DNA from 2 places in the Pseudomonas sp. S30_BP2TU TE3576 genome. Region 1 is predicted to be linked to the other one. Evidence: predicted binding sites of a transcription regulator. Region 1 holds the regulator's gene; the other holds the start of a gene.
What was found. The regulator sigma-54, encoded in region 1, starts transcription at its own class of promoters, with help from an activator protein. The targets are predictions, from matches to a motif close to ANTGGCATNNANNTTGCTNT.
Positions count from the first base shown of each region.

Region 2: flgB (flagellar basal body rod protein FlgB) is a predicted target of sigma-54. The motif match lies at 4,515-4,534, and genes of this name have one in related genera.

Region 1 is NZ_JBNDLK010000001.1:2,319,968-2,330,331, forward strand. It holds gene ABIA48_RS10560 (MlaC/ttg2D family ABC transporter substrate-binding protein) at 1-237, opposite strand, end outside; gene mlaD (outer membrane lipid asymmetry maintenance protein MlaD) at 249-716, opposite strand; gene mlaE (lipid asymmetry maintenance ABC transporter permease subunit MlaE) at 716-1,513, opposite strand; gene ABIA48_RS10575 (ATP-binding cassette domain-containing protein) at 1,513-2,322, opposite strand; gene ABIA48_RS10580 (KpsF/GutQ family sugar-phosphate isomerase) at 2,599-3,573, shown strand; gene ABIA48_RS10585 (KdsC family phosphatase) at 3,573-4,097, shown strand; gene lptC (LPS export ABC transporter periplasmic protein LptC) at 4,105-4,677, shown strand; gene lptA (lipopolysaccharide transport periplasmic protein LptA) at 4,664-5,212, shown strand; gene lptB (LPS export ABC transporter ATP-binding protein) at 5,212-5,937, shown strand; gene ABIA48_RS10605 (RNA polymerase factor sigma-54) at 6,122-7,615, shown strand; gene hpf (ribosome hibernation-promoting factor, HPF/YfiA family) at 7,690-7,998, shown strand; gene ptsN (PTS IIA-like nitrogen regulatory protein PtsN) at 8,011-8,475, shown strand; gene rapZ (RNase adapter RapZ) at 8,478-9,335, shown strand; gene ABIA48_RS10625 (HPr family phosphocarrier protein) at 9,351-9,626, shown strand; gene pmbA (metalloprotease PmbA) at 9,732-10,364, opposite strand, start outside.
Region 2 is NZ_JBNDLK010000001.1:4,743,848-4,754,211, forward strand. It holds gene ABIA48_RS21615 (flagellar brake protein) at 1-457, opposite strand, end outside; gene ABIA48_RS21620 (flagella synthesis protein FlgN) at 551-1,018, opposite strand; gene flgM (flagellar biosynthesis anti-sigma factor FlgM) at 1,067-1,393, opposite strand; gene flgA (flagellar basal body P-ring formation chaperone FlgA) at 1,561-2,319, opposite strand; gene ABIA48_RS21635 (chemotaxis protein CheV) at 2,403-3,335, shown strand; gene cheR (protein-glutamate O-methyltransferase CheR) at 3,381-4,208, shown strand; gene flgB (flagellar basal body rod protein FlgB) at 4,577-4,984, shown strand; gene flgC (flagellar basal body rod protein FlgC) at 4,988-5,431, shown strand; gene flgD (flagellar hook assembly protein FlgD) at 5,447-6,169, shown strand; gene flgE (flagellar hook protein FlgE) at 6,201-7,520, shown strand; gene ABIA48_RS21665 (ribonucleoside-diphosphate reductase subunit alpha) at 7,792-10,364, opposite strand, start outside.

The DNA of each region.
Region 1 (10,364 bases):
CATGATGCTCTTGGAAATACCCTCGGCATCCACCACCGGCCCGACGATGTCGTTTAGCGCCGTATAGAAGTCCTGCGGATCCTGCTTGTACTTTTCTTTGTTGGCCGCCAGATCGGCCAGCATCCGGTTAGTGGTGTCCTGTACCAGATCGTGCGCGGAAGGTGACGCCACGGCATTGGCCACCAGTGGCAGCGCCGCGAGCAGTACCAACAGGCCACGTCGCAAGATAGAGATCATTTACCAGTTCCTCATTTAGCTTCTTTGCTAACGGTATTGAGAAGAAATTTACCGATCAGGTCTTCGAGCACCAGCGATGACTGCGTGTCATGGATGGTTCCACCATCCTTGAGCAGGGTGTCTTCCCCACCCACGCTAATACCGATGTACTTCTCGCCCAACAGGCCAGCAGTCAGGATAGATGCAGTAGAGTCCGCCGGAAGATTATCGATGCGTTTTTCCAGCTGCATGGTCACCCGACCGGTGAAACTGTCGCGATCCAGATCGATGGCCGTGACCTTGCCGATGGTCACACCGGCCATGGTCACCTTTGCTCTGACAGTCAAACCGGCGATATTGTCGAAGTAGGCATAAAGTTTATAGGTGTCGGTGCTCGGGCTCGGGGACAGGCCGCTGACCCGCAACGCCAACAAGAGCAAAGCCAGGATGCCAGCCAGCAAGAAAAGGCCGACACCGATTTCCAGGGTGCGGTTTTGCATCAGAAATCTCCAAACATCAAGGCGGTCAGAATAAAGTCCAGGCCGAGTACTGCCAACGAGGCATATACAACGGTTTTGGTAGTGGCACGACTGATCCCCTCGGAAGTGGGTTCGCAATCATAGCCTTGGAATACGGCAATCCAGGTCACGACAAAGGCAAAGACGATACTTTTGATGATCCCGTTGAGCACATCGTCGGTGAACGTCACGCTGTTCTGCATGTTCGACCAGTAGGAGCCCTCATAGACCCCCAGCCAGTCGACAGCTACCCACGAGCCGCCCCAGATACCCACGACACTGAAAATCATCGCCAGCACCGGCAGGGAAATAAAACCGGCCCACAGGCGTGGTGCGATGATGTACTTGAGCGGGTCAACCCCGATCATTTCCAGGCTGGACAACTGCTCGGTGGACTTCATATTGCCGATTTCGGCGGTCAGCGCGGAACCTGCGCGCCCGGCGAACAGCAAAGCAGTCACCACCGGCCCCAGTTCACGCAGCAGCGTCAGGGCAACCATCTGCCCGACAGCCTGCTCTGAGCCATAGCTGGAGAGAATGTTGAAGCCCTGCAGCGCCAGCACCATGCCGATGAACACCCCGGAGACCACGATGATCACCAGGGACATCACGCCCACCGAATGCAACTGCTTGACCAGCAGCCCGAAGCTGCCACCGATACCGCCGCGGCCGAGCAAGGCATGGAACAGGAACAAGCTCGAACGCCCGAACACCGCCAACGCATCGATGCCGGCCTGACCGAAGCGGCGAACGCGCTCTATCAATGAAATTCTGCGCATCAGCGCTTCCCCAGAAGATCTGCGCGGTAATCCGTCGCTGGAAAGTGGTACGGGACCGGGCCGTCGGGTTCGCCGGTCATGAACTGACGAATGCGCGGCTCATCCGAGTTCATCAACTCGTCCGGCGTGCCCTGCCCCAACACCTGACCATCGCCCACCACATAAATGTAATCGGCAATGCTCGCGGTCTCGGCCAGGTCATGGGATACCACGATGCTGGTGATGCCCAGCGCATCGTTGAGCAGGCGAATCAGACGCACCAGAACGCCCATTGCGATAGGGTCCTGGCCAACAAAGGGCTCGTCGTACATGAGAATCTGTGGGTCGAGGGCAATCGCCCGCGCCAGCGCAACACGGCGCTTCATGCCGCCGGAAAGCTCATCGGGCATCAGCTCGATGGCGCCCCGCAAGCCCACGGCCTGCAGCTTGAGCAGGACGATGTCGCGGATCATTTCATCCGGCAGTTGCGTATGGACACGCAATGGGAAGGCGACGTTTTCGAAGACATCGAGGTCGGTAAACAGGGCACCGCTCTGAAACAGCACGCCCATATGCTTGCGCGCATCGAACAGATCGCTGCGCGACAGTTTTGGCAGGTTCTGACCATTGACCCAGACTTCGCCCTTGGTGGGCCGCAACTGGGCGCCCATCAGACGCAAAAGCGTGGTCTTGCCACACCCGGAAGGTCCCATGATGCCGGTGACCTTGCCGCGAGGGATACGGATATCGACATTGTTGAAAATGCTGCGCGCACCGCGCTTGAAGGACAGTCCCTTCAGCTCGACCGCGTAGGCGTTATCGGCACTCATCTAAACTCCTTGCGATGCAGCCTCTCACTCGGACGCCTGGCTTTCTGACAAAAGCACATACCTCCCGGGCAGGCCGAACTGGCGGCGAACTATACCACTGCAAAGGCTGCGTCCCCAAGGCCAAAGCCGGGTCATGTTCAACTGCATGTCAGCTTGAAAGCCCCATTTAGAAGGTTTCCGGTAACTGAAAATAACAATGCGCGACGAACTTGCGTGAGGGATTCGATCATAACCGCTATAATCGCCGCCTTTTCATCAGGCTATACGATTTCTGACATGAGCCAATCCAGCGACCTGATTCAATCAGCACAACGCACCATCCGCCTCGAAGTAGAAGCCGTGCAAGGCCTGCTACCCCATATCGACGCAGATTTCGTACGCGCTTGCGAGATGATTCTGGCCAGCAAAGGCCGCGTGGTCGTGGTCGGCATGGGCAAGTCGGGGCACATCGGCAACAAGATTGCCGCGACCCTGGCCAGCACCGGCACCACGGCATTTTTTGTGCACCCGGCTGAAGCCAGCCACGGTGACATGGGCATGATTACCCGCGACGACATCATTCTGGCGCTCTCGAACTCCGGTTCCACCAATGAAATCGTTACCCTGCTGCCACTGATCAAGCGCCTGGGCATTCAGTTGATCAGCATGACCGGCAATCCTGACTCGCCGCTGGCCAAAGCCGCCGAGGTCAACCTGAACGTCCACGTCGAGCACGAGGCCTGCCCGTTGAACCTGGCACCCACCTCGTCGACCACCGCCGCACTGGTCATGGGCGACGCCCTGTCAGTCGCGCTGCTGGAAGCGCGTGGCTTTACCGCCGAAGACTTCGCTTTTTCCCATCCCGGCGGCGCCCTGGGCCGACGCCTGCTGCTGAAAGTGGAAAATGTCATGCACGCAGGCCAGGAACTGCCGCAGGTCCAGCGCGGCACCCTGCTCAAGGATGCCCTGATGGAAATGACCCGCAAGGGCCTGGGCATGACCGTCATCCTGGAAGCCGACGGCAAACTGGCCGGAATCTTCACCGACGGTGACTTGCGCCGCACACTGGACCGCAGCATCGACATCCACAGTGCCTGCATCGACCAGGTCATGACAGCCCATGGCAAGACCGCGCGTGCCGAGATGCTCGCCGCCGAAGCGCTGAAAATCATGGAAGACCACAAGATCAACGCGCTGGTCGTGGTCGACAGCGAAGACCGCCCGGTCGGCGCCTTGAACATGCACGACTTGCTGCGCGCAGGAGTAATGTAATGAGTGCAGACCTGCTGCAACGCGGCAAACAGATCAAACTGGCGGTGTTCGATGTCGATGGCGTGCTGACCGATGGGCGCCTGTACTTCCTCGAAGACGGCAGCGAATTCAAGACGTTCAACACACTCGACGGCCAGGGCATCAAGATGCTGATGGCTGCCGGCGTGCAGACGGCCATCATCAGTGGCCGCAAGACCCCGGTGGTCGAACGGCGAGCCAGGAACCTCGGTATCCCGCATCTGTATCAGGGACGTGAAGACAAACTGGTGGTACTCGATGAGCTATTGGCCCAACTCAATCTGAGCTATGAACAGGTTGCCTACCTCGGCGATGATCTGCCGGACCTTCCGGTGATTCGCCGCGTCGGCCTGGGCATGGCAGTGGCCAATGCCGCCAGTTTCGTGCGTGAACACGCTCACGGCATCACCCTCGCCCGTGGCGGCGAAGGTGCCGCTCGCGAATTCTGCGAATTGATCCTGCGCGCCCAGGACCGCCTCGATGCGGCCAATACGGCGTACCTGTGAGCCCACTATGCTGAGCAAAAAGTTTCGCAACACCCTGCTGTTCAGTTGCATCGTGGCGATTTTCGCCGCGGTTGGCTACTGGAACATCAGCCCGGAACGCTTTCTCGACAAGCCGGTAACGCCGGTCGATGAAAGCGCGATCGACTATTACGCCATCAACGCCCACAGCGTGCAGTACCTGCCGGACGGCAAGCTGCAATATGATCTGGTGTCCGACAAGGTCGAGCACCTGAAAGCGACCGAGGTGACATTGTTGACCAACCCCGACCTGAATGTGTTCCGCGGCACTGAATTTCCGTGGCACGTCCAGAGCCTGCACGGCGAGGTCAACCCTGACGGCACACAGGTCGAACTGATCGATGACGTGCGTATCACGCGTTTCGACGAGAAAAACCGCAAGACCCTGATCACCAGCACCCGCATGACCGTGTTCCCGCAGCAGCAATATGCGCAGACCGAGCAAGACGTTAGAATCGACGGCGCTGGCGGTGTATCGACTGGCAAGGGAATGAAGGCGTATTTGAAAGAAAGCAGGATACACCTGCTATCGAACGTAAGAGGACAGTATGAGGCTCGTTAAAACCCTCCCGATTTTGCTCAGTCTGAGCGCAGCACTGGGAAGCGTGAGCGCCTGGGCTCTGCCGGAAGATCAACAGCAGCCTATCCGCATTCAGGCCGACGATGCCCAACTGGACGACAAGCAAGGTATCGCCACCTATAAGGGTGACGTGATCATCACCCAAGGCTCGATGAAGGTGACAGGCAACACCGTTACCATCACCCGCACTCCGACCGGTGACATCGACGTAGTGACCTCGGTGGGCAATCTGGCGTACTTCGAGCAATTGCAAACGGCCGGCGATACCAAGCCTGTTCAGGGCTGGGGCGTGACCATCCAGTATCACGCCGCGCAAAACCGCGTCGTACTGATCGACAAGGCCAAAGTTGTCGACAAGGACAACAACGTCACCCAAGGCGAAAAAATCGTCTACGACACGGTCAAGAAGCTCGCCAGCGCCGGTCGCGCCACGGGCAGCAAGGTCACCGAGTCGCGCCCGCGCATCGACATGGTGATCCAGCCGAAAAAGAAAACCGACGAGCAAAAGGCCCAGTAATGGCAACTCTGAAAGCTCAGCATCTGGCCAAGAGCTACAAGAGCCGCCAGGTCGTGCGCGATGTCAGCCTATCCATCGACAGCGGTCAGATCGTCGGCCTGCTTGGCCCCAACGGTGCCGGCAAAACCACTTGCTTCTACATGATCGTCGGCCTGGTACAGGCCGACCAGGGCCGCGTCCTGATCGACGACCTCGACGTCAGCCACCAGCCGATGCACGGCCGCGCAAAGGCCGGTATCGGCTACTTGCCGCAAGAAGCATCGATCTTTCGCAAACTGTCGGTAGCCGACAACATTATGGCCATCCTCGAGACCCGCAAGGAACTCGACAAGGCTGGTCGTCGAAAGGAACTGGAAAGCCTGCTGCAGGAATTCCACATCAGCCACATCCGCGACAACCTCGGCATGAGCCTGTCCGGCGGTGAGCGCCGTCGCGTGGAAATCGCCCGCGCCCTGGCCACCAATCCGAAATTCATCCTCCTCGACGAACCCTTCGCCGGCGTGGACCCGATTTCGGTCGGCGACATCAAACAGATTATTTACCACCTCAAGGCCAAAGGCATTGGCGTGCTGATCACGGACCACAACGTTCGTGAAACCCTGGATATCTGCGAAACGGCCTATATCGTCAACGACGGCCAGTTGATCGCCGAAGGTGACGCTGAAACCATCCTGGCCAACAACCTGGTCAAGGAAGTGTACCTTGGCCATGAGTTCCGCCTGTAAGCGCTGAAGCAGTCATGGCGAATGCCAGACCGCAGTAACAATAAAAATCAACAGGTTTTTATTGTTACTGCGCTCTAGGCAAACACTTCAGTTTCGGGCATATAATTTGCTTATGTTTGGCGCCCCGGCGCCCTGTAGTGGATGGCGCATGTGCGCCGGCGAATTAAGGTGTTAAGCCCCTGCCATGAAACCATCGCTAGTCTTGAGAATGGGCCAGCAGCTGACGATGACACCGCAGCTGCAACAGGCCATCCGCCTGCTCCAATTGTCGACCCTGGACCTGCAACAGGAAATCCAGGAGGCCCTGGAGTCCAATCCGATGCTCGAACGCCAGGAAGAAGGCGACGACTTCGACAATTCCGACCCCTTGGCCGACAACACCGAACAAAAGCCCAACACCGACATTCAGGAACCCTCCTACCAGGAAAGCGCCCCGACGGTTGACAGCCTCGATGAGGGCGACTGGAACGAGCGCATCCCCAACGAACTCCCCGTCGACACCGCGTGGGAAGACGTTTACCAGACCAGCGCCAGCAGCCTGCCCAGCAATGATGATGACGAGTGGGACTTCACCACCCGCACCTCGGCCGGCGAAAGCCTGCAAAGCCACTTGCTGTGGCAACTGAACCTGGCCCCGATGTCCGACACCGATCGTCTGATCGCCGTGACCCTGATCGACTGCATCAACAATCAGGGCTATCTGGATGAAACCCTCGAGGAGATCCTCGAAGCCTTCGATCCGGAACTGGACATAGAACTGGACGAAATCGAAGCTGTCCTGCATCGCATCCAGCAATTCGAGCCCGCCGGCATCGGCGCCCGCAATCTGGGCGAATGCCTGCTGCTGCAACTGCGCCAGCTGCCTGCCAAAACCCCTTGGCTGGCCGAGGCCAAGCGCCTGGTCACCGACTACATCGACCTGCTTGGCAGCCGCGACTACAGCCAGTTGATGCGCCGCATGAAGCTCAAGGAAGATGAACTGCGCCAGGTCATCGAGCTGGTCCAGAGCCTCAACCCACGCCCAGGCTCGCAGATCGAGTCCACTGAAGCCGAGTACGTCGTTCCTGACGTTATCGTGCGCAAGGACAACGAGCGCTGGCTGGTGGAGCTGAATCAGGAATCGGTGCCACGGCTAAGGGTCAACGCCCAGTACGCCGGTTTTGTGCGCCGCGCCGACACCAGTGCCGATAACACCTTCATGCGCAATCAGTTGCAGGAGGCCCGCTGGTTCATCAAGAGCCTGCAAAGCCGTAATGAAACCCTGATGAAAGTGGCCACCCAGATCGTCGAGCATCAGCGCGGGTTCCTCGAATATGGCGACGAAGCCATGAAGCCGCTGGTCCTGCATGACATCGCCGAAGCAGTCGGCATGCATGAGTCGACGATTTCACGGGTGACCACCCAGAAGTTCATGCACACCCCCCGGGGCATTTATGAACTGAAATACTTTTTCTCCAGTCATGTAAGCACCTCCGAAGGCGGTGAATGCTCGTCCACGGCGATCCGCGCGATCATCAAAAAACTGGTTGCCGCGGAAAATCAGAAAAAGCCGTTGAGTGACAGCAAGATCGCTGGTTTACTGGAGGCACAAGGCATTCAGGTGGCCCGCCGTACCGTCGCCAAGTACCGCGAATCCCTCGGGATCGCGCCTTCGAGTGAACGCAAGCGGTTGATGTAGGGCCACGCCACAGCGTTCCAGTGGTAGATCATCTGATCTACCGCTTTATGCACTGGCAACGAAGGAGAAGCTGTATGCAAGTCAACATCAGTGGACACCAACTGGAAGTGACCGAACCTCTTCGCACCTACATCGGCGAAAAACTCGAACGACTGGAGCGACATTTCGACAAGATCACTAATGTGCAGGTCACGATGACCGTCGAAAAACTGAAGCAGAAAATCGAAGCCACGCTGCATATTCCCGGGAATGAAGTGGTCGCAAACGCGGAACATACCGATATGTACGCCGCGATCGACGCACTCACCGACAAGCTGGATAAACAACTCAAAAAGCATAAGGAAAAGACCCAGAGCCTCCTTCAGGGCGCAACCGGTCGTTAACACTCCCTACCCATGATCCGACTTGAAAGTATCCTGACCCCCGGCCGTTCCCTGGTGAACGTGCCGGGCGGCAGTAAAAAGAAAGCTCTCGAACAAATTGCCAATCTGATCGCCCGCGAAGTGCCGGCTCTGGAGATGCAAGATGTCTTCGAGGCACTGATTGCCCGTGAAAAACTCGGTTCCACCGGTTTTGGCAACGGCATCGCTATTCCACATTGCCGTCTCAAGGGCTGTGTTTCGCCCATCAGTGCATTGATGCACCTGGACGCCCCTATCGATTTCGACGCCATCGATGGCGCGCCGGTTGACCTGCTGTTCGTACTGCTGGTCCCGGAAGCCGCTACCGATGCGCACCTTGAACTGCTGCGACAGATCGCCAGCATGCTCGACCGCAAGGATGTACGCGAAAAGCTGCGTCATGCTGCAAGCAACGAAGCCCTGTATCAGGTAGTCCTGGATGAGCAAAACGGTCAGTAATCATGCGCTTGATCATCGTCAGTGGCCGTTCCGGCTCAGGTAAAAGTACCGCCCTCAATGTTCTTGAGGACAACGGCTACTACTGCATCGACAACCTGCCTGCCGGTCTGTTGCCGGAGCTGGCCGAACGCGCCTTGATTCATACCGAGCTGTTACAACCGCTGGTCGCCGTTTCCATTGACGCCCGCAACCTGCCCAGTCACCTGTCACGCTTCCCCGAGCTGCTCGAAGAAGTCCGCAGCCGCCACATCCAGTGCGATGTCCTGTATCTGGACGCTGACGAAGAAACCCTGCTCAAGCGCTTCTCGGAAACCCGCCGACGGCACCCCCTGACAAACGCCAACCGCTCGCTGGCCGAAGCCATCAGCGTTGAGAGCGTCCTGCTCGGGCCGATTGCCGACCTCGCCGACCTCAAGATCAACACCACCAGCCTGAACCTGTATCAACTGCGCGACGCCATCAAACTGCGCCTGTTGAATCAGCCCGAGCCGGGCACCGCGTTCCTGGTGGAGTCCTTCGGGTTCAAGCGTGGCATGCCGGTGGACGCCGACCTGGTGTTCGATGTGCGTTGCCTGCCCAACCCTTACTGGAAACCGGAATTGCGCGAACAGTCCGGGCTCGATCAACCGGTTGCCGAATACCTGGCGGCACAGCCGGATGTGGAAGAGATGTTCCAGGACATTTCCACATACCTGCTAAAGTGGCTGCCTCGTTTTGCCGCCAGCAACCGCGCCTACGTCACCATTGCCATTGGGTGCACAGGCGGACATCACCGCTCCGTCTACCTGACCGAGCGTTTGGGGCAGGCGCTGCAAAAAACCCTGAAGAACGTCCAGGTTCGCCACCGCGACCTCAGCTAAAGGATTCACATCGCGATGCCTGCTCGGGAAATCGAAATCATCAACAAGCTGGGGCTGCATGCCCGGGCGTCTGCAAAATTCGTCGGGGTCGCCGGCCAGTTCAAGGACTGCACGATCAGGGTAGGACGCACACCTGAATCCACAGTCGACGGCAAAAGCATCATGGCCATGATGATGCTCGCTGCCGGTAAGGGCACCAAAATCCATCTGAGCACAGAAGGCGAGCAGGAACAGGAAGCGATGGACGCGCTGGTGGCCCTGATCAATAACTACTTCGACGAAGGCGAATAAACGTCGTCCAGTAACGGCAAGCCGTGCTCCTGCAGGCCCCATTCAAGTCGCAAAAAAAGGCGTACCACCCGATGGGTGGCACGCCTTTTTTGTTTAGCGCAAAGCTTAGCTACCCGCCACCGTCATCCGCTCGATCAGTACCGAGCCCGTGCGAATGTTGCTACGCAGCTCCAGGTCATTACCCACGGCGACGATCTGTTTGAACATGTCGCGCATGTTGCCAGCGATGGTCACTTCCTGGACCGCGAACTGGATTTCGCCGTTCTCGACCCAGTAACCCGCCGCACCCCTGGAATAATCACCGGTGACCATGTTCAGCCCCTGGCCCATCAACTCGGTGACCAACAGCCCGCGCCCCATGCGTCGCAGCAAGGCCGCCTGGTCTTCATCGCCATGGGTGACGAACAGGTTGTGCACGCCGCCGGCGTTGGCCGTGCTTGGCATTCCGAGCTTGCGGCCAGAGTAGGTGCCGAGGATGTACGACACCAACTCGCCTTTTTCGACGAACGGTTTGGCGTAGGTGGCCAAACCATCACCATCGAACGCCGCACTGCCCATCGCACGCATCAAGTGTGGGCGCTCGTCGATGGTCAGCCACTCCGGAAACAGCTTCTGCCCCAGCGTGCCTTCAAGGAACGATGACTTGCGGTACAGGCTGCCGCCGGAAATCGCCGACAGGAAACTGCCGAACAGCCCCCCTGCCAACTCTGCGGAAAACAGCACCGGCACCTCGCAAGT
Region 2 (10,364 bases), 2.4 Mb from region 1:
TGATCAAAGTCTTGAGCTTTTCGCCGTCCAGGTTGACGTTGACCAGTTGGGCCAGCTTCAGCGCGGCGCGGAACGCATTACGACGCTGGTGGTACACCACTTCGTCGGGCAGGCTGCCGCGATAGCAGCGGCTGCTGCCGGATTCGTCGATGGTCAATTGGCCGTTGCTTTCCCAGGCGATGCGCACGCCTTCGTGGAAACCTTCGACCTTGAACGGTTCGCCCGCCAGCAGGTAACGCTCGCCATCGCGGGGGATCATTTCGTCCAGGGCCATCATGTTGCTTTCACGGTCCAGGTCCACCAGATAGCTCTGGAAGCGCTGGCTGCGCTCGTGGAACGTGATGATCAGCGGGTCATGGCTTTCGAGCAGCTGGCGCAGGTTGCCGGAGATTTCCAAGGGCGTGGAGAGCACCTTGGGTGGCTGCGGAGCATCATCCACGGATAAGGCATTGGACACGGTTAATCAATCTCCAGACAAAATTTGACTACGACTAGCCAGCATTTTGCCAGCATCTTTTACGTCTTGGATAGAGCGGGCTCTTCGAACGGTTTAAGCCTGACTGAGCGGGCGTGGCTTAGCAAGCTTGGAGAAGGTTCCGCTGGCATCGTAAAGCGCCGGGGTTTCACCGCCAGTAAGGATTTTCAGCTGGGTGGCTGTAGCCGCTTGCTGGGTGAGGATCGACTGGCCGTTGTTGGCGTTGATGGCCTGGCACTGGGCGATGAGATCGGTCAGTACGTCACTTTGCGCCAGCAACTGGTCGCCAATGCTCGACTGGCTGGCCAGTTGCTCCAGGCCGTCGCGATTGGTCGGCAGGTTGAGGCTGGCGAGAATTTCACTGCGCTTGCGGCCATGCTGTTCGAGCAAAACGACCAATGCCTGTTTCTGCGCCAGGATGTCCTCGAGCAATGGCATGTCGCGACCATGCAGCGCCAGGGATTCGGTCTGCAGCAACTCCAGCAAGTGTTGTGCCGGAGCAAAGTCGTCGGTGATCAGTTGCAGTAAATGAGTGTCGTGCATGGCTGGCCTTGGGTTTTAAGCGTCCAAAAGCCTGGCGCCGGCGGTGGCCTAGCGCTGGGCTTCGAAATTGAGCAGTTTGCTGGCTACACGGTTGCTGTCGACCTTATAGCTGCCATCGGCAATCGCTGCTTTCAACTCGGCCACGCGGGCGTTGTCGACGGCAGGCTGATCGCGCAGCTTGTCAGTGACCTTCTGCAACTGTTGAGCCTCATTGCTGAGATGTACCGATTCCCCGCTTTTGACGGTACCGGCCTGTTCGGCCGCGGACTCCAGCGGCGCGGATTTGCCGGCTTCGGCGCTTTCCTTGCTGGCGCTGGTACGTGTACTGCCCGAAAGGGACGAGGAGCTGTTTAAACGGCTGAAATCGATGACCATGATAAAAAACCTCTGGGAATTTGGACGCTTGCCATGGTTTCGGCCATTCCCTGGAAAACTTTAGGCTCATTTATCGATGAGCCGTGCGCGCGCCAGCGCTTGCCCTGCATGGAGCACAGTCTAGGGAACAGCCAGCGCAAGCGCCACATTCTGATGAACAGAGAACCTTACATGGACACTTCCACCTGCCCCGGCGCCGTGACCTGCGCCTTGATGACTCGCTGGGAATTGAGGTTTTTCACCCGGATCTGTTCGCTCAGGCTGCCGTTTGACAGGGCTTCGCCCGGCATGCGCACGCTGAGCGTACCGCTGCGGGCGGTAATCACCACCTGATCACCCTTGCGGATGACCTCGGCCTGTTCGATATGCACCAGGGTAATCACCTGGTCGGTGACCATTGGTCGGGTCAGTCGCTGGCCGATCGCCTGATCGAGGGTGGTCAGGTAGCCCTGGCCGATCAGGCTGATATCGCGCTCACGCAGGACCACATCCCCAGGCTCGACAATGGCTGCGCGGCGCAGTGGCCGGGCGGTGGTCACGACATCGCGAAACAGGCGAACTTGAGCGGGTACGAAGACCGTCCAGGGGGATGCGCCCTCGCAGCGGACCTTGACCGTGACCCGTCCCAGCGGCTTTGGACTCTCAAGCGTTGCTGTCAATTCCTTGTCGCACATGGGCATGTGCATGCGCGGATCGAGCGGGTTGACCTGGATCTCGTAGCGACCTTCGGTTTGACTGGTCGCCAGATAGTCTTCTACGGTGAATTCAAGAAAGCCCTGAGTGACGCCGATAAGCATGTCAGGCAAGGTAACCGCGTCAGCAAGGGCAGGGCTGCCAGCGTTGAACAGGCAAACGGCCGCCAGCACGCCGAGCAATTTGCGGTAGGGTGTGGTCAGGCGTCGAAAAAATGTCGGTTCTGTGTTCATAACGATTAAAAAAGCAAGCGCCGTGCCGATTAGTGATGAAGGCGCGTCGCAACAACACTTGGCGTTGGTGTAGGAGTCTGGGCATGGCTGGTGTAATGGATTCGGTAAACCAGCGCACGCAACTGGTGGGGCAGAATCGCCTTGAGCTGTTGTTGTTCCGTCTCGACGGCCAGCAGCTGTACGGGATCAACGTTTTCAAGGTTCGGGAGGTGCTGCAATGCCCCCAGCTGACGCTGATGCCCAAGTCCAGTCCTGTTGTGTGCGGTGTGGCGAACATCCGGGGGGCGACCATTCCGATCCTTGATCTGGCAATGGCGACCGGCTCCGGTGCGTTGAAGGACAAGAACAATCCGTTCGTGATCATCACGGAGTACAACACCAAGACCCAGGGTTTTCTGGTTCGCTCGGTGGAGCGCATCGTCAACATGAACTGGGAGGAGATCCATCCGCCACCCAAGGGCACCGGACGCGATCACTACCTGACGGCGGTGACGCGGGTCGACAATCAGTTGGTCGAAATCATCGACGTCGAGAAAGTGCTGGCGGAAGTGGCACCGACGCCGGAAGCGATTTCCGTGGGTGTGGTGGATGTCGAAACCCAGCACAAGGCCCTTTCGTTGCGCGTGCTGACGGTCGACGACTCATCGGTGGCGCGCAAGCAGGTCACGCGTTGCCTGCAAACGGTCGGCGTCGAAGTGGTGGCGTTGAACGACGGTCGGCAAGCGCTGGACTACCTGCGCAAACTGGTCGACGAGGGCAAGAAGCCGGAAGAAGAGTTCCTGATGATGATCTCCGACATCGAGATGCCGGAGATGGACGGGTATACCCTGACGGCGGAAATCCGCAACGACCCGCGCATGCAAAAGCTTCATATCATCCTGCATACTTCGTTGTCGGGGGTTTTCAATCAGGCGATGGTCAAGAAGGTCGGTGCCGATGACTTCCTGGCCAAATTCCGTCCTGATGACCTGGCATCCCGGGTAGTCGACCGGATCAAAGCAGCAGATATCAGCTAGGGGCCCGCGCCCCTGGCAGTCAACACGATTTAAGAGGCGGCATCATTGTCTACGGGTAATTTGGATTTCGAACAGTTCCGGGTATTCCTGGAAAAAGCCTGTGGCATTTTGCTCGGTGAAAACAAGCAGTACCTGGTCTCCAGCCGTCTCAACAAACTGATGGAACAGCAAGGCATCAAGTCTTTGGGAGAGTTGGTTCGGCGCATGCAGACCCAGCCGCGCAGCGGTTTGCGCGAGCAGGTGGTGGATGCCATGACCACCAACGAAACCCTGTGGTTTCGTGACACCTACCCGTTTGAAGTCTTGAAGAACAAGGTACTGCCCGAAGCGATCAAGGCCAGTCCCGGCCAGCGCCTGCGCATCTGGTCGGCGGCGTGCTCGTCGGGCCAGGAACCGTACTCGCTGTCGATGTCCATCGACGAGTTCGAGCGGGTCAATATGGGCCAGTTGAGGATGGGCGTGCAGATCGTTGCCACCGACCTGTCCGGCACCATGTTGAACAACTGCAAGACCGGCGAGTACGACAGCCTGGCCATTGGCCGCGGTCTGTCGCCCGAGCGCCTGCAGCGTTATTTCGACCCGAAAGGGCCGGGGCGCTGGGCGATCAAGGCGCCGATCAAAAGCCGGGTGGAGTTCCGCTCCTTCAACCTGCTGGACAGCTACGCGAGCCTCGGCAAGTTCGACATCGTGTTCTGCCGCAACGTGTTGATCTACTTCTCCGCCGAGGTGAAGAAGGACATTCTGTTGCGCATCCACAGCACGTTGAAGCCGGGCGGCTACCTGTTCCTCGGTGCTTCCGAAGCGTTGAACGGTTTGCCGGATCATTACCAGATGGTCCAGTGCAGCCCGGGGATCATTTACCAGGCGAAGTGATTCTGTTGGCGTTGGCAAAAAAAGCGGGAGTCCTCAGGGGCTCCCGTTTTTTTGTCCGCAATATCTCTCCGCACACCACAAATCCCCTGTGGGAGCGGGCTTGCTCGCGAAAGCGTCTTGTCAGTCAGTATTTGTTTTTCTGACACACCGCTTTCGCGAGCAAGCCCGCTCCCACAGTTGTCAGGCGGTGTTCTCGACAGTGGATCAAGCGGCAGAAAAGCGGCAGGCGGCGGAAAACCGTTGCCGCTTTTCTGGCATTGCCGCATTGCCATGGCCGGTAAGGCCCCGGTTTCCGGGCTTTTTTGAATTGGCATGGGGCTTGCTATGTCGATCCTACGAAAAATCAGGTCACCCGAAGGTTTCCCGACATGAGCATCAGCTTCGATAAAGCGCTCGGTATCCACGAACAAGCCCTGGGCTTCCGCGCCCAGCGTGCCGAAGTCCTGGCCAACAACATCGCCAACGCCGACACCCCGAACTACAAGGCTCGGGACCTGGACTTCTCGAAGGTGCTCGCCGAGCAGAACGAGAAAACCAAAAACGGCACCTTCGCCTTGAACATGACCAACAGCCGTCATATCGAAGCCGAAGGCCTGGGTAATGGTGACGAGTCGTTGCTGTATCGCACGCCGATGCAACCGTCGATCGACCAGAACACCGTGGACGCTCAGCTGGAACAGTCGAACTACGCGGAAAACGCGATCGGCTTCCAGGCCAGCTTCACCCTGCTCAACAGCAAATTCAAAGGGCTGGTGTCAGCCCTGCGCGGAGAGTAAGCCATGTCTCTATCCAGTGTTTTCAACATTGCCGGTAGCGGCATGAGTGCGCAGACCACGCGTTTGAACACCGTCGCTTCGAACATCGCCAACGCCGAGACCGTCTCGTCGAGCATCGACCAGACCTACCGCGCGCGTCACCCGGTGTTCGCCACCATGTTCCAGGGCGGCCAGAGCGGCGGCAGCGACTCGCTGTTCCAGAGCCAGGACGCCGCCGGTCAGGGCGTGCAGGTGCTGGGTGTGGTCGAAGACCAGAGCAACCTCGAGGCGCGCTACGAGCCGAACCATCCGGCGGCCGATGCCAAGGGCTATGTCTACTACCCGAACGTCAACGTGGTGGAGGAAATGGCCGATATGATTTCCGCGAGCCGTTCGTTCCAGACCAACGCCGAAATGATGAACACCGCAAAAACCATGATGCAGAAAGTCCTGACCCTCGGTCAGTGATAAGGGGCGACTCAGATGAGTGTTACCGATTCCACCAGCGGTTTGAGTCTCAACGACATCCTGGCCAATTCCTCGATCAAGACCAACACCACGACGGATGGCCTCGCGTCGGCAACCGGCAGTGCCACCGGCAACAAGGCCCTGGGCAAGGATGCGTTCCTGCAGTTGCTGGTGACCCAGCTGAAAAACCAGAACCCGCTGGAGCCTCAGGACAACGGCGCGTTCGTGGCCCAGTTGGCACAGTTCAGTAGCCTGGAAGGCATCACCACGCTCAACGATACCGTGAGCGGTCTGGCCAGCAACTACAACTCGTCCCAGGCCTTGCAGGCGTCGTCGCTGGTGGGCCGTTCGGTCATCGCGCCGGGCGACAAGGCCGTGGTCGACACCACCAAGAGCCTCAGCGGCACAGTGGTCGTGCCGTCTTCGGTGGCGTCCGCCACCTTGAAGATCACCGACGCAGCCGGCAAGACCGTGCGCACCATCGACCTGGGCTCACAGAAGGCCGGCAACGCCAGCTTCATCTGGGACGGCAAGAACGATGCGGGTGAGACGGTACCCGCGGGCACCTACACCTTCGGCGCCACGACCACGATCGATGGCAAGTCCGTCGCGTTGATCACTAACCTGCCAGCGACCGTCAACAGCGTGACCATCAGCCAGAGCGGCGGTGAGTTGATGCTCAACCTGGCCGGGCTGGGCAGCGTTGCCCTGTCCAAAGTACAAACCATTGGTATGTAGAGCCGACTAACACGGCACAAAGGAGTGGATGATGTCTTTCAATATCGGCCTTAGCGGTCTCTATGCAGCCAACAAGCAACTGGACGTGACCGGCAACAACATCGCCAACGTCGCAACCACCGGTTTCAAATCGTCCCGTGCAGAATTCGAAGACGTGTACTCGGCGACTCGCCTGGGTACCGGCAGCAAGACCGTCGGCAACGGCGTGCGCCTGGCCAACGTTTCCCAGCAGTTCGGCCAGGGCGACGTGAGCAACACCGGCAACGTGCTCGACATGGGTATCCAGGGCAACGGCTTCTTCGTCCTGAGCAACAACGGTTCGCTGACCTACACCCGTGCCGGTACATTCAAGACCGACAAGGAAGGCTACGTCACCAACAGCGACGGTACTGCCCGCCTGCAAGGTTACGGAGTGGATTCCAACGGCAAGATCGTCAACGGCGTGCTGACCGACCTGCGCATCGACACCTCCAACCTGGCGCCGAAGTCCACCAGCACCGTGTCGTCGACGATCAACCTGAACTCCACCTCGGCGGTGATCGACCAGACGGTTGCGGCGAACCAGTTCGACCCGAGCAAGACCGAGACCTTTACCAAGTCGTTCAGTACCCCGATCTTCGATACTCAGGGTAACCAGCACACCATGGATCAATACATGGTCAAGACTGGCGCGAACACGTGGGACACCTACACCCTGATCGATGGTCGCAACCCGGATGGCAGCGATCCTACCGTTACCGCTCCGGTTGCTTCGACCATGTCGTTCGACTCGACTGGTAAACTGGTTTCGGTCAGTACCCCGGCCCCGCCTGGCGCTCCAGTGATCAGCAGTGACCTGAAGATCACCAACTGGACTCCGGGCTCCGTGACCGGTGGCGTCTGGACAGCCAACGGCGCCGCAGCCGATCCCGCTGGTTTGACCATCGCCATGGCCAACACCACCCAGTTCAACGCCGACACCGCGCGTTCGATACCGGCACAGAACGGTTACGCCACTGGCCAGATCACCAACCTGACCATCGACGGCAGCGGTGTGCTGCTGGCCAACTTCAGCAACAACCAGACCAAGCCCATCGGCCAGATTTCCCTGGCCAGCTTCACCAATGAGCAAGGCCTGCAGCCGGTAGGCGGCACCAGCTGGAAAGAAACCTACGCGTCGGGCATTCCAGGCTACGATGCGCCGGAGACTGGCACCCTGGGTTCGATCGTTTCCAACTCCCTGGAAGAGTCCAACGTCAACCTGACCAACGAACTGGTCGACCTGATCAAGGCGCAGAGCAACTACCAGGCGAACGCCAAGACCATCTCCACACAGAGCACCATCATGCAGACCATCATTCAGATGACCTGATGCTGGACAGTGCTGTGCAAGGAGCCCCTCATTAGAGGGGCTTTTTTGTGGCCTGAGGTTTTGTGTTGGTGGTGATGGCCTCTTCGCGGGCAAGCCCGCTCCCACAGTTGATCGTGTTTATCTGGAAAGACTCGGTCCCCTGTGGGAGCGGGCTTGCCCGCGAAAGCGTCAGCTCAGTCACCGCTTTCCTTGAGGCAAAAGAAAACCCCCGACCCGCCAGCGGCTGATCGGGGGTTTTTAGTAAGCACCTCTCGGTGCTTACCGGCTCAGCTTATTGGCAAGCTTCGCAATCCGGCTCGTCGATGGCGCAAGCCTTCGGCACTGGAGCAGGGCCGGCAGGCGCTGCCAGGACCGAGTCGTCACCGTGGTTGCCGCCGCTGGAAACAGCGTTCAGCTTGCCGGTGTTGATGGTCGACTTCTCGGTGCTGGTCGCAGCCAGGGCACGGAGGTAGTAAGTGGTTTTCAGGCCACGGTACCAGGCCATGCGGTAGGTCACGTCCAGTTTCTTGCCCGAAGCGCCAGCGATGTACAGGTTCAGCGACTGAGCCTGGTCGATCCACTTCTGACGACGGCTGGCCGCGTCGACGATCCACTTGGTGTCCACTTCGAAGGCAGTCGCGTAGAGCTCCTTGAGTTCTTGCGGGATACGCTCGATCTGCTGCACCGAACCGTCGTAGTACTTCAGGTCGTTGATCATGACCGCGTCCCACAGACCGCGAGCCTTCAGGTCGCGAACCAGGTACGGGTTGATCACGGTGAATTCGCCCGACAGGTTCGATTTCACATACAGGTTCTGGTAGGTCGGTTCGATCGACTGCGATACGCCGGTGATGTTGGCGATGGTCGCGGTCGGTGCGATGGCCATGATGTTGGAGTTACGAATGCCTTTCTGTACACGGGCGCGAACCGGTGCCCAGTCCAGGGTTTCGTTCAGGTCGACATCGATGTACTTCTGGCCGCGGGCCTCGATCAGGATCTGTTGCGAATCCAGCGGCAGGATGCCTTTGGACCACAGCGAACCCTGGAACGTCTCGTACGAACCACGCTCGTCGGCCAGATCGCAGGAAGCCTGGATCGCGTAGTAGCTGACCGCTTCCATCGACTTGTCGGCGAACTCGACGGCAGCATCGGAACCGTAAGGGATGTGCTGCAGGTACAGCGCGTCCTGGAAGCCCATGATGCCCAGACCGACCGGACGGTGCTTGAAGTTGGAGTTCTTCGCTTGCGGCACTGAGTAGTAGTTGATGTCGATCACGTTGTCGAGCATGCGCACGGCGGTGTTCACGGTGCGTTGCAGCTTGGCGGTGTCCAGCTTGCCGTCGACGATGTGGTTCGGCAGGTTGATCGAGCCCAGGTTGCAAACGGCGATCTCGTCCTTGTTGGTGTTCAAGGTGATCTCGGTGCACAGGTTCGAGCTGTGGACCACGCCGACGTGTTGCTGCGGGCTGCGCAGGTTGCACGGGTCCTTGAAGGTCAGCCATGGGTGGCCGGTTTCAAACAGCATGGACAGCATTTTGCGCCACAGGTCTTTGGCCTGGATGGTCTTGAACAGCTTGACCTTGCCCGGGTACTCGGTCAGGGCTTCGTAGTACTCGTAGCGCTCTTCGAAGGCCTTGCCGGTCAGGTCGTGCAGGTCCGGCACTTCGGACGGCGAGAACAGGGTCCACTTGCCGTCATCGAAGACACGCTTCATGAACAGGTCAGGGATCCAGTTGGCGGTGTTCATGTCGTGGGTACGACGACGGTCATCACCGGTGTTCTTGCGCAGCTCGATGAACTCTTCGATGTCCATGTGCCAGGTTTCCAGGTAGGCACACACAGCGCCTTTGCGCTTGCCACCCTGGTTAACGGCAACGGCGGTGTCGTTGACGACTTTCAGGAACGGCACCACGCCCTGGGATTTGCCGTTGGTGCCCTTGATGTACGAACCCAGCGCACGAACCGGGGTCCAGTCGTTGCCCAGGCCGCCAGCGAATTTCGACAACATGGCGTTGTCGTGGATCGCGTGGTAGATGCCCGACAGGTCATCCGGCACGGTGGTCAGGTAGCAGCTCGACAGCTGTGGACGCAGGGTACCGGCGTTGAACAGGGTCGGGGTCGAAGCCATGTAGTCGAAGGACGACAACAGGTTGTAGAACTCGATGGCACGGGCTTCGCGGTCTTTCTCTTCGATCGCCAGGCCCATGGCCACGCGCATGAAGAAGATCTGCGGCAGTTCGAAACGCACGCCATCCTTGTGGATGAAGTAACGGTCGTACAGGGTTTGCAGGCCCAGGTAGGTGAATTGCTGGTCGCGCTCGTGGTTGATCGCCTTGCCCAGTTTTTCCAGGTCGAAGGAGGCCAGCTCAGGGTTCAGCAGCTCGTATTCGATACCCTTGGCGATGTAGGCCGGCAGCGCCTTGGCGTACAGGTCGACCATCTCGTGGTGAGTGGCGCTTTCGGCGACGCCGAGGAAGCCCAGGCCTTCGGCACGCAGGGTGTCCATCAGCAGGCGGGCGGTCACGAACGAGTAGTTCGGCTCGCGTTCAACCAGGGTACGGGCAGTCATCACCAGGGCGGTGTTGACGTCGGTCAGGGCCACGCCGTCGTACAGGTTCTTCAGGGTTTCGCGCTGGATCAGGTCGCCGTCGACTTCTTCCAGGCCTTCGCACGCTTCGGTGACGATGGTGTTCAGGCGGCCCATGTCCAGCGGCGCCAGGCTGCCGTCGGCGCGGGTGATGCGGATCGAAGGGTGCGCTTGTACGGGCTCTTCGGTCGTGCGAACAGCGCGTTCCTTGGAGCGGGCATCACGGTAGATCACGTAGTCGCGAGCCACTTTCTGCTCGCCGGCACGCATCAGGGCCA